Regions from separate parts of the Deinococcus seoulensis genome, predicted to be linked through region 2. Evidence: riboswitches for the same ligand, from Rfam matches in the RefSeq annotation. Region 2 holds a riboswitch; the other holds the start of a gene.

Region 1 (4,530 bases), on a different contig from region 2:
CGACCCGGACGCCGCCGACTGGCTGGCCCTGCTGCAGGCCGCCGTGCAGGACGTTCCGGGCGCGCAGAGCGGCACGCTGTACGTCCTGAACCGCGGGGATTTCCTGCTGTGCGCCCAGACCGGGTTCAGTGACGACCTGCTGGGACAGCGGCGCTCACCGGCCAGCCTGCTGCGCTGGTACGCCGGGCCGCCCGGCGACTGGCAGGCGGGCGCGCCGCGCGTCCTGCGCGGCGAGGCGGTCCGCGTGAACACCCACGCCGCCAGCGAGGTCGAGGCGCAGGTGACCGGACAGGAGTCCTTCCGGCACCTGTCCGTGGACGGCATTCACGAGACGCTGGGCGTCCCGGTCGCCGTGGACGGCCTGGTCATGGCCTTCTTGAACCTCGACCGGGTCGCGCCCGGCCCGCCGTTCGGACCGGACGCGCAGCGCACCGCCCGCACCTTCACCGAGCAGGTCGCCGCGCTGCTGCGCGCCCGCGCCCGGCGCGTCCTGGCGGCCCGGCAGCAGCGGGAACTGGAGGCGCTCGCCCGCCTGAGCGGCACGCTGCGCGGCGCCCTCAGCACCGAGCAGGTCATCGCGGCCGTGACCGGCACCAGCCGCGCCCTGCTCGGCGCGCGCGAGATCGTGTTCCTGCAGTACGACCCGCGCGGCGACCGGCTGGTGTCCCGGCACCTGCTGGGCGTCAGCGAGACCGAGGGCCGCGTGACCCTCCCGCGCGGGCAGGGGCTCGCGTGGGCCGCGCTGGAGGGCCGCGAGACGCTGCGCGTCGTGGACGTGCGCGGCACCAGCCGCATTCACCGCCCCGCGTTCCTGACGGGCGGCGCCATGATGGCCGCGCCGCTGCACCTGCGCGGGCAACCGCTGGGCGTGGTGTGCTTCACCCGCGACGAACCCTTCGGCGCCGAGGACGCCGACCTGATCGACATCCTGACCCCGCACGTCCTCTCCGCGCTGGAACGCGCCCGAGAACGCGCCGAACTTCAGGACGCGCAGACCGGGGCGCTGCTGACCCTGGGCCTGAGCCTCGAAACGCGCGGCCTGGAACGCCCCGGCCACACCCGGCGCGTCATGGCGCTCGCCACGCGACTGGCCCGCACCCTGAACCTGGACGAACCGGCCCGCCGCGCCCTGCTGCACGGCGCGGCCCTGCACGACATCGGCCTCACGGTCGGCCCGCACGCCACGCACCCGCAGGCGGGCGAGACCCTGGCCCGGCAGGTCGGGGGGCTGCACCCGGACACGCTGGCCGTCATCCGCCACCACCACGAACGCTGGGACGGTCAGGGCTTCCCGGACGGACTGAGCGCAGAGCAGATTCCGCTGCTGGCCCGCGCCTTCGCCCTGATCGACACCCTGGACACCCTGAGCGACCCGCCCGGCGCCCAGGCGCCCCCCAGCCCGGACGAACTGTACCGGCGCGTGCAGCGGCAGGCGGGCGCGCAACTGGACCCCGCCATGACGGCCCTGCTGCCGGACCTGCTGGACCTGCCGCTCAGCCTGCCGGGCGCGGCGCCGTCCGGTGACGCGGGCTCCGGCCTGTCCGGCTGAGCGGCGCGCCGGGCTTGCATTCCGCGCGGGCCGGTGTACACTCCGGGCAGTCACCAGGGGTGCCGCGCATCTGGCGCGCGGCTGAGAGAACAGCGTGTTCAACCCTAGGAACCTGATCTGGTTTGCACCAGCGGAGGGAGAGTGACGGTTGAAGCTCACTGCTGCGGCCCCCGCGCCGCCCCAGGATCATCGGCCCCCTCCACGCACGGGAGGGGGCCGTCTTTGTTGCGCTGAAACCGCCGAACGCCTGAACGAACCCAACCTGACCCACACGCACTGAACGCGGCACGCCGCCGCTCCCGAACGCCGGGCCTCTCCGTGGCCCCGCGCGGCCTGCCCTGCTGCCCAGTGCTGCCCGGTGGCGCCGCAGGCCCCCCTCACCCTCGCCCTGTTTCTCTGCCCTGTTTCTTCGCTCTGTTTCTGCTGCGCCGCCGCGCCAGCCGGGGAGTTCCCATGACCGTTTCAGATCCGTCCGTTTCCACCCGCCGCGCCGCTGCCCAGCTCACGTCCGATCAGGCGACCGACCTGCTGTCCGGCCCGCTGCTGCCCGATTCCGACCTGACCGAGCCGTTCCCGGCCAGCCAGAAGGTGTACCTGGGCGGCACCCTGCACCCGCAGGTGCGCGTCCCGGCGCGCCGCGTGACGCTCTCACCCACGCTGGAACGCCTGGGCGACCTGACCCGCTCTGTCCCGAACGCCGCGCTGCTGCTGCCCGACACCAGCGGCCCCTTCACGGACGCGGCGCAGACCGTCGACCTGCGCCGGGGCCTCGTGACCGCCCGGCCCTGGCTGGCGGACCACGCCGCGCTGGACGCCCTGCCGGGCCGCTGCCGCCCGGAACTGGACCGGGACGGCCCGCTGCCGTTCCCGCAGGTGCCCGCCCCGCGCCGCGCCCGCAGCGGGCAGGCGGTCACGCAACTTCAGGCGGCGCGGCGCGGCCAGATCACGCCCGAGATGGAATTCGTGGCGATCCGCGAGGCGCTGCGCCAGGAGGCCGCGTTCGACCTGACGCACCAGCATCCGGGGCAGGGGTTCGGGGCGGCCACGCCGCGCGAGATCACGCCGGAATTCGTGCGCGCCGAGGTCGCGCGCGGCCGCGCGGTCATTCCCGCGAACATCAACCACCCGGAACTGGAACCCACCGTCATCGGCCGGAACTTCCGGGTGAAGGTGAACGCGAACATCGGCACCAGCATCGTCACGAGTTCCATCCAGGAGGAGGTCGGGAAGGCCGTCTGGGCGACCCGCTGGGGCGCGGACACCATCATGGACCTCTCGACCGGGCGCTTCATTCACCAGACCCGCGAGTGGATCGTGCGCAACAGCGCCGTGCCGGTCGGGACCGTGCCGATCTACCAGGCGCTGGAGAAGGTGGGCGGCGTGGCCGAGGACCTCACCTGGGACGTGTACCGCGACACGCTGATCGAGCAGGCCGAACAGGGCGTGGACTACTTCACGGTGCACGCCGGGGTGCGGCTGGCCCACCTGCCGCTGACCGTGCGGCGCCGCACCGGCATCGTGTCGCGCGGCGGCAGCATCCTCGCCAAGTGGTGCCTCGCGCATCACCGCGAGAACTTCCTGCACACGCACTTCGCCGAGATCTGCGAGATCATGGCCGCGTACGACGTGACCTTCAGCCTCGGCGACGGACTGCGCCCCGGCAGCGTCGAGGACGCCAACGACGCCGCGCAGTTCGCGGAACTGGGCACGCTGGGCGAACTGACCCGCGTCGCCTGGGACCACGGGGTGCAGACCATGATCGAGGGCCCCGGCCACGTGCCCATGCAGCTGATCCGCGAGAACATGACCCGGCAGCTCGACGTGTGCCAGGAAGCGCCGTTCTACACGCTGGGGCCACTGACCACCGACATCGCGCCCGGCTACGACCACATCACCTCCGCGATCGGCGCGGCGCAGATCGCGTGGTACGGCACGGCCATGCTGTGTTACGTCACGCCGAAGGAGCACCTGGGCCTCCCGGACCGGCAGGACGTGCGCGACGGCGTGATCGCCTACCGCATCGCCGCGCACGCCGCCGACCTCGCCAAGGGCCACCCGGGCGCGCAGGCCCGCGACAACGCCATCAGCCGGGCGCGGTTCGAGTTCCGCTGGCAGGATCAGTTCAACCTGGCGCTCGACCCGTTCCGCGCCCGCGAACTGCACGACGAGTCCCTCCCGGCCGAGGCGGCCAAGACCGCGCACTTCTGCTCCATGTGCGGCCCGCAGTTCTGCTCCATGAAACTCAGCCACGAGTTGCGCACGCCTGAGATCCTGGCCGGATTGGAAGCCAAGGCGCAGGAATTCCGCGCGCACGGCAGCGAGGTGTACCTGCCCCGCCCGGAGCAGTCCGGCGAGGAGCGGGCGTGAGGTCCGGCGGCGTGAAGCCGGGCCGCCTGTACCTCGTGGCGACCCCCCGCGCCGGGCAGCCGGAGGGCGAGTTCCTGGCCCGCGTGGCCGCCGCGCTGGACGGCGGCGTGGACACGCTGCAACTGCGCTGCAAGGACTGGGAGGCGCGGGCGTACATCGCCCTGGGTGAGCGGATGCGTGAGCTGAGTGCCGCGCGGGGCGTGCCGCTGTGGATCAACGACCGCGTGGACGTGGCCGCCGCGATCGGCGCGGACGGCGTGCACCTGGGGCAGGGGGACCTGCCGCCCGCCTGGGCGCGCACCCTCGCGCCGGGGCTGATGCTGGGCCTCAGCACGCACGCGCCCGCGCAGGCACACGCCGCACTCGCCCAGGCGCCCGCGTACATCGCGGCCGGGCCGGTCTGGGCCACGCCCACCAAACCGGGCCGCGCCGCCGCCGGACTGGAGTACGTGCGCGCCGTGGCCGACCTGAACCCACCGCTGCCCTGGTACGCCATCGGCGGCATCGACGCCCCGAACATTCACGCGGTCCTGGCCGCCGGGGCGACCCGCGTGGCCGTGGTGCGCGCCGTGCTGGACGCCCCGGACCCCGCCCGCGCCGCCGCAGAGCTGCTG
Region 2 (4,530 bases):
ACGGGTCCGCCCACACCGACAGGTTCACGCCGCCCTCCGACAGCGTCCGGGCCAGCGGCAGCACGAGGAACACGGCCACGAAGATCAGGCCGGGAACGGCCAGGAGCCAGCCTTGCAGGCGTGAAGGGGTCATGGGTGGGCGCCTGCGGCGGGTTGCCCCACCCCCCAGCCCCCATCCCCAGGGGGGACGGGGGAGCCTGCGTTGGCACTGGGCAGGTATTTCTCTGATTCGGCCGGTAGCAATTGGCGGTGATGGTTCCTGCTCAGACGCCATCCTCCGGTCACGCCGCGCGCGCCCCGCGCGCTGCGCGCCCATGAGCGAGTGCGCCTAGGCCAGCGAATCAAGATGAGCGAGGGGCCGCCCCCGAGTGATGAGGGCCAGTGGCGACGGGCTCGGTTGCTGTCTCGGTTGGTTGGCAGGGTGTCTGGGTGCATGTGGGCAGGTTCTACTTGTTCAGCTTCGGCAGAAGCATGTTTTCAGGCTCCCCTTGAGGGGAGCTGTCAGCGAAGCTGACTGAGGGGTCCTGCGAAGCAGAGGGGGTTATTTTTCCTGCCTCCCGCGTCCTCATCGTGCCCGGAGGACCTGTGTGATCCAGGCGTCCACGAGGCGTTGGGGGTTGGCGGCGACTTCGGTCTTGATGGGGGTGGGCTGGGGTTCCTGCGCGAAGGTGAACACGGGGTTCAGGGGTGTGCCTTTCACGGCGGGGTAGATCCACATGCGGGTGGGGATGTCGGTCTGGACGGGTGCGCTCAGCATGAAGTCCACGAATTTGCGGGCCAGGGTGGTCTGTTTGCTGCCTTTGAGGATGCCGACGCCTTCAAGTTGGGTGTAGGTGCTGCCGGGCAGGAAGAGGTTGGCGGTGGGGGCCTGCGTGGGGAGTTTGGTGGGGTTGAAGCCGTCGGCGTAGAAGACTTCGGCGGCGGGGCTGCTGGCGTAACTGAGGACGATGGGGTAGCGGCCGCCGTTGCGGGTGAAGTCCTTGTAGTAGGCGTCGCTCCAGCCGCGTGTGACTTTCATGCCTCCGGCGCGGGCGGCGCGCCACCAGTTCCAGGCGCCTGCTTCGCCGTAGTGGTTGACGGTGGCGAGCAGGAACGCGAGGCCGGGGCTGCTGGTGGCGGGGCTCTGCACGACGGTCAGTCGCGCGTAGGTGGGGGTTTTCAGGTCGTCGAGGCTTTTTGGCAGGGCGACCTTGTTCTTCTCGAACCATGCGCGGTCGTAGTTCAGGGCGACGAAGCCGTAGTCGACGGTGTTCAGCAGGCCGTCCTCGCTCAGGCGGTACGCGGCGGGCACTCGGCTTAGTGCGGGGCTTTTGTAGGGCTGGAGGAGGTCGGCCTGTCGGGCGCGGGGCAGCAGGCTGTTGTCCAGGCCGTACACCACGTCGGCAATCGGGGCGCGGCGGGTGAGGATCAGGCGGTTCAGGAGTTCCCCGGCGTCGCCGCCCTTGATGAAGCGCACCTTCGCCCGGTTCTGCGTCTCGAACGCGGCGATCAGCTTCCTGTCCACGTCGAAGGAGTCGTGCGTGATGACGGTCAGGGTGGCCTGGGCGCTGGCGGCGCTGGCAAGGGCAAGTGCGGCAAGTACGGTCAGTTTGGTCTGCATAAGAAAGTCCCCTCGCGTCACGAGGGGAAGCGGTGGGCAGTCGCCACACGTGGGGTGTGGGCTGCCGGTCACGCTCCCTCCGCCGGTATGACCCGGATCAGGTTCTTTGGGGTCAAGTCTCAGCCCGCCATTCCTGGCAGGCACCCCCGGTGACGCATCCGGCAGGATAGCGCAGGCCGCGTGGGGGGTGTCCTGCGTCACCTGTTGCGGTTGCGGGGCGCGGCGCGTGCCACGCTGGGTCATGCGGAATCTGCTGGTGTGGGTGGTCGTGCAGGATGAGCGGGGCCGGGTGCTGCTGGGCCGCCGGGACGGGTCGGCGTACGGGCACGGGTTGTGGGGCCTGCCGGGCGGTCAGGTGGAGCCGGGCGAGGGTCTGCCCGAGGCGGCGGCGCGTGAGGTCTGGGAGGAGGTGGGGCTGACCCTGGACCCGACCGGCCTGCGGGTGCTGGGCGTGCGGAGGTACGAGGTGGACGGCGCGCAGGGCACGGACTTCCTGTTCCGTGCGCCGGACTGGGTGGGCGTGCCGCAGCCGCTGCACAAGACCTCCGAGGTCGCGTGGTTCGCGCCGGGTGACCTGCCGGACGACGCGTTGCCGTGGCTGGCGCCGCTGCTGGACGCGCACCTGAACCGGGGTGTGTTCGTGACCGAGCAGCTGTCCGACGTGCGGCAGGCGCGGGGGATCGCGTGACGTTTCATCTGGTGGCCTGGGCGGTGCTGCTGGACGGTCAGGGGCGGGTGCTGCTGGGGCGGCGCAGCGGCGCGTCGTACGCGGACGGCCTGTGGGGGCTGCCGGGCGGGCATGTGGAGGCGGGAGAGACCCTGGCGGGCGCGGCGGCGCGTGAGGCGGCCGAGGAGGTGGGCGTGAGCCTGGACCCGGCGGCGCTGGCCTGCCTGGGCGTGGCCCGCTACGACCTGGACGGTTCACAGGGGCTGGACGTGTTCTTCGAGGCGCGCACCTGGGTGGGAACGCCGCGCCCGCTGGAGAAGACCTCGGAGGTGGGGTGGTTCGACCCCGGGGACCTGCCGGACGACGCGCTGCCCTGGCTGGGGCGTGCGCTGGCGTTGCATCTGCTGGGCGGTGTGCGGCTGGCCGAGCAGGTGGACGGCATGGCGCAGGTGCAGGCGCTGCGGGTGGCGAGTCCGGCCCGGTAGGGGCGTCCGGGCGGGATGGACACTCGCGCTTCTGTGACGAAGGGCGCGATTGTGCGTCCTTCCATCTGGAATACTTCCAGATGAAATGAGTGCTGCGACCTCCCCCTACCCCGACCCCGGCACCGGCCCGGGCGACCCCGGCGACGCCCTGTACCTGCTGGTGCGCACCACCCTGCGCTTCTCACGGCGCTTCAAGCACGCGCTGGACGAACCGCTGGAACGCGCCCTGGGCCTGAACACCAAGGAACTGCTGGTGCTGGCCAGCATCATGGACGGCTATGACACGCCCGGCGCGGTCGCTGCCCGCCAGAACCTGCCCGCCCCCACCGTGACCCGCATCGTGACCAAACTGGTCGGCGCGGGCCTCGTGCAGCGCGTCACGGACCCCGCCGACCTGCGCCTGCAACGCCTGCAACTCACCCCGCAGGGCGAGGCGACCCGCGCCCGCACCCGCGCCACCGGCCAGGACATCGTGCAGGCCCACTTCGGACACCTGCCCCCGGAAAAAGTCCAGGCCGCACTGAACGCCCTGAACGCCCTGGACGAAGCGCTGAACGCCTCACCCGCCCCCACCGGAGAACGCGCATGACCACACCCCCCACCCCCGCCACCCCGGCCACGCACAGCGGCCTGAACGAACGCGAGAAGATCCTGGCGTTCGTCGGCATCCTGACCGTCCTGTTCCTCTCCAGCCTGAACCTGACCGTCGTCGGCAGCGCCATGCCGCGCGTCATCAGCGACCTGGGCGGCTTCCACCTGTACGCCTGGGCGTTCACGGCGTACTCGCTGGCGACCACCATCACCATTCCCATCGTGGGCACCATCAGCGACCGCTACGGCCGCCGCCCCCTGATCCTGCTCGGCATCGCCGTGTTCGCGCTGGGCAGCGTCGGCCTGGGCTTCGTGCAGAACATGGAAGGCCTGATCATTCTGCGCGCCGTGCAGGGCATCGGCGGCGGCACCCTGATGGCCATGAGCTTCACCGCCATCGCCGACCTGTTCACGCCCATCGAACGCGGCCGCTACCAGGGCTACACCGGCGCCGTCTGGGGCGTCAGTTCCGTCGTGGGGCCGCTCGTCGGGGGCTTCCTGACCGACCACCTGGGCTGGCGCAGCGTGTTCTTCGTGAACCTGCCCTTCGCGCTGCTCGCCGCGTACTTCATCTGGCGCTTCTTCCGCCTGCCTGCCCCCAGCACGCACAGCCCCGCCGCGCACGCCCGCTTCGACACCCCCGGCGCGTTCCTGCTGGGCGCGTCCGTCACCACCCTCACGCTGGCGCTGTCATGGGGCGGCGGCACGTACGCCTGGACCAGCCCGGTCATCCTGAGTCTGCTGATCGGCACGCTCGTGCTGTTCACCGGGTACGCCCTGCACAGCGCCCGCCAGGAACGCCCCATCCTGAACCTGCGCCTCCTGAAAGACCGTGGAATTGCCGTCGCGTCCTTCGCGGGCTTCATGACCAGCGCCGGGATGTACGCCGCGATCCTGTACCTCCCGCTGTACATGCAGGGCGTGCGCGGCTCCAGCGCCAGCGGCAGCGGCCTCGCCCTGGCCCCGCTGATGTTCGGCATGATCCTCACCAGCACCCTGAGCGGGCAGATCGTCAGCCGCACCGGCCGCTACAAGAACCTGATCCTGCTCGGCGGCCTGATCGCCACCGGCGCGCTGCTGCTCGCCACCACCCTGAGCACCACCACCGCCATGCCGCTCGCCGTGGGCATCATGGTCCTGCTCGGCCTGGGCCTCGGCCCCGTGAACAGCCAGCTGACCCTGGCCGT

Evidence for each region. Region 2 has a riboswitch for thiamine pyrophosphate ahead of IEY70_RS10820 (thiamine ABC transporter substrate-binding protein). Riboswitches for the same ligand answer to the same signal wherever they lie in the genome.
Region 1: another riboswitch for thiamine pyrophosphate. It lies ahead of thiC (phosphomethylpyrimidine synthase ThiC); the one in region 2 lies ahead of IEY70_RS10820 (thiamine ABC transporter substrate-binding protein).

Annotation. Positions count from the first base shown of each region.
Region 1 is NZ_BMQM01000014.1:96,150-100,679, forward strand. It holds gene IEY70_RS11405 (diguanylate cyclase domain-containing protein) at 1-1,549, shown strand, start outside; TPP riboswitch at 1,595-1,706, shown strand; gene thiC (phosphomethylpyrimidine synthase ThiC) at 2,003-3,916, shown strand; gene thiE (thiamine phosphate synthase) at 3,913-4,530, shown strand, end outside.
Region 2 is NZ_BMQM01000013.1:69,810-74,339, reverse strand. It holds gene IEY70_RS10825 (ABC transporter permease) at 1-133, opposite strand, end outside; gene IEY70_RS10820 (thiamine ABC transporter substrate-binding protein) at 566-1,600, opposite strand; TPP riboswitch at 1,657-1,758, opposite strand; gene IEY70_RS10815 (NUDIX domain-containing protein) at 1,842-2,288, shown strand; gene IEY70_RS10810 (NUDIX domain-containing protein) at 2,285-2,752, shown strand; gene IEY70_RS10805 (MarR family winged helix-turn-helix transcriptional regulator) at 2,838-3,341, shown strand; gene IEY70_RS10800 (MDR family MFS transporter) at 3,338-4,530, shown strand, end outside.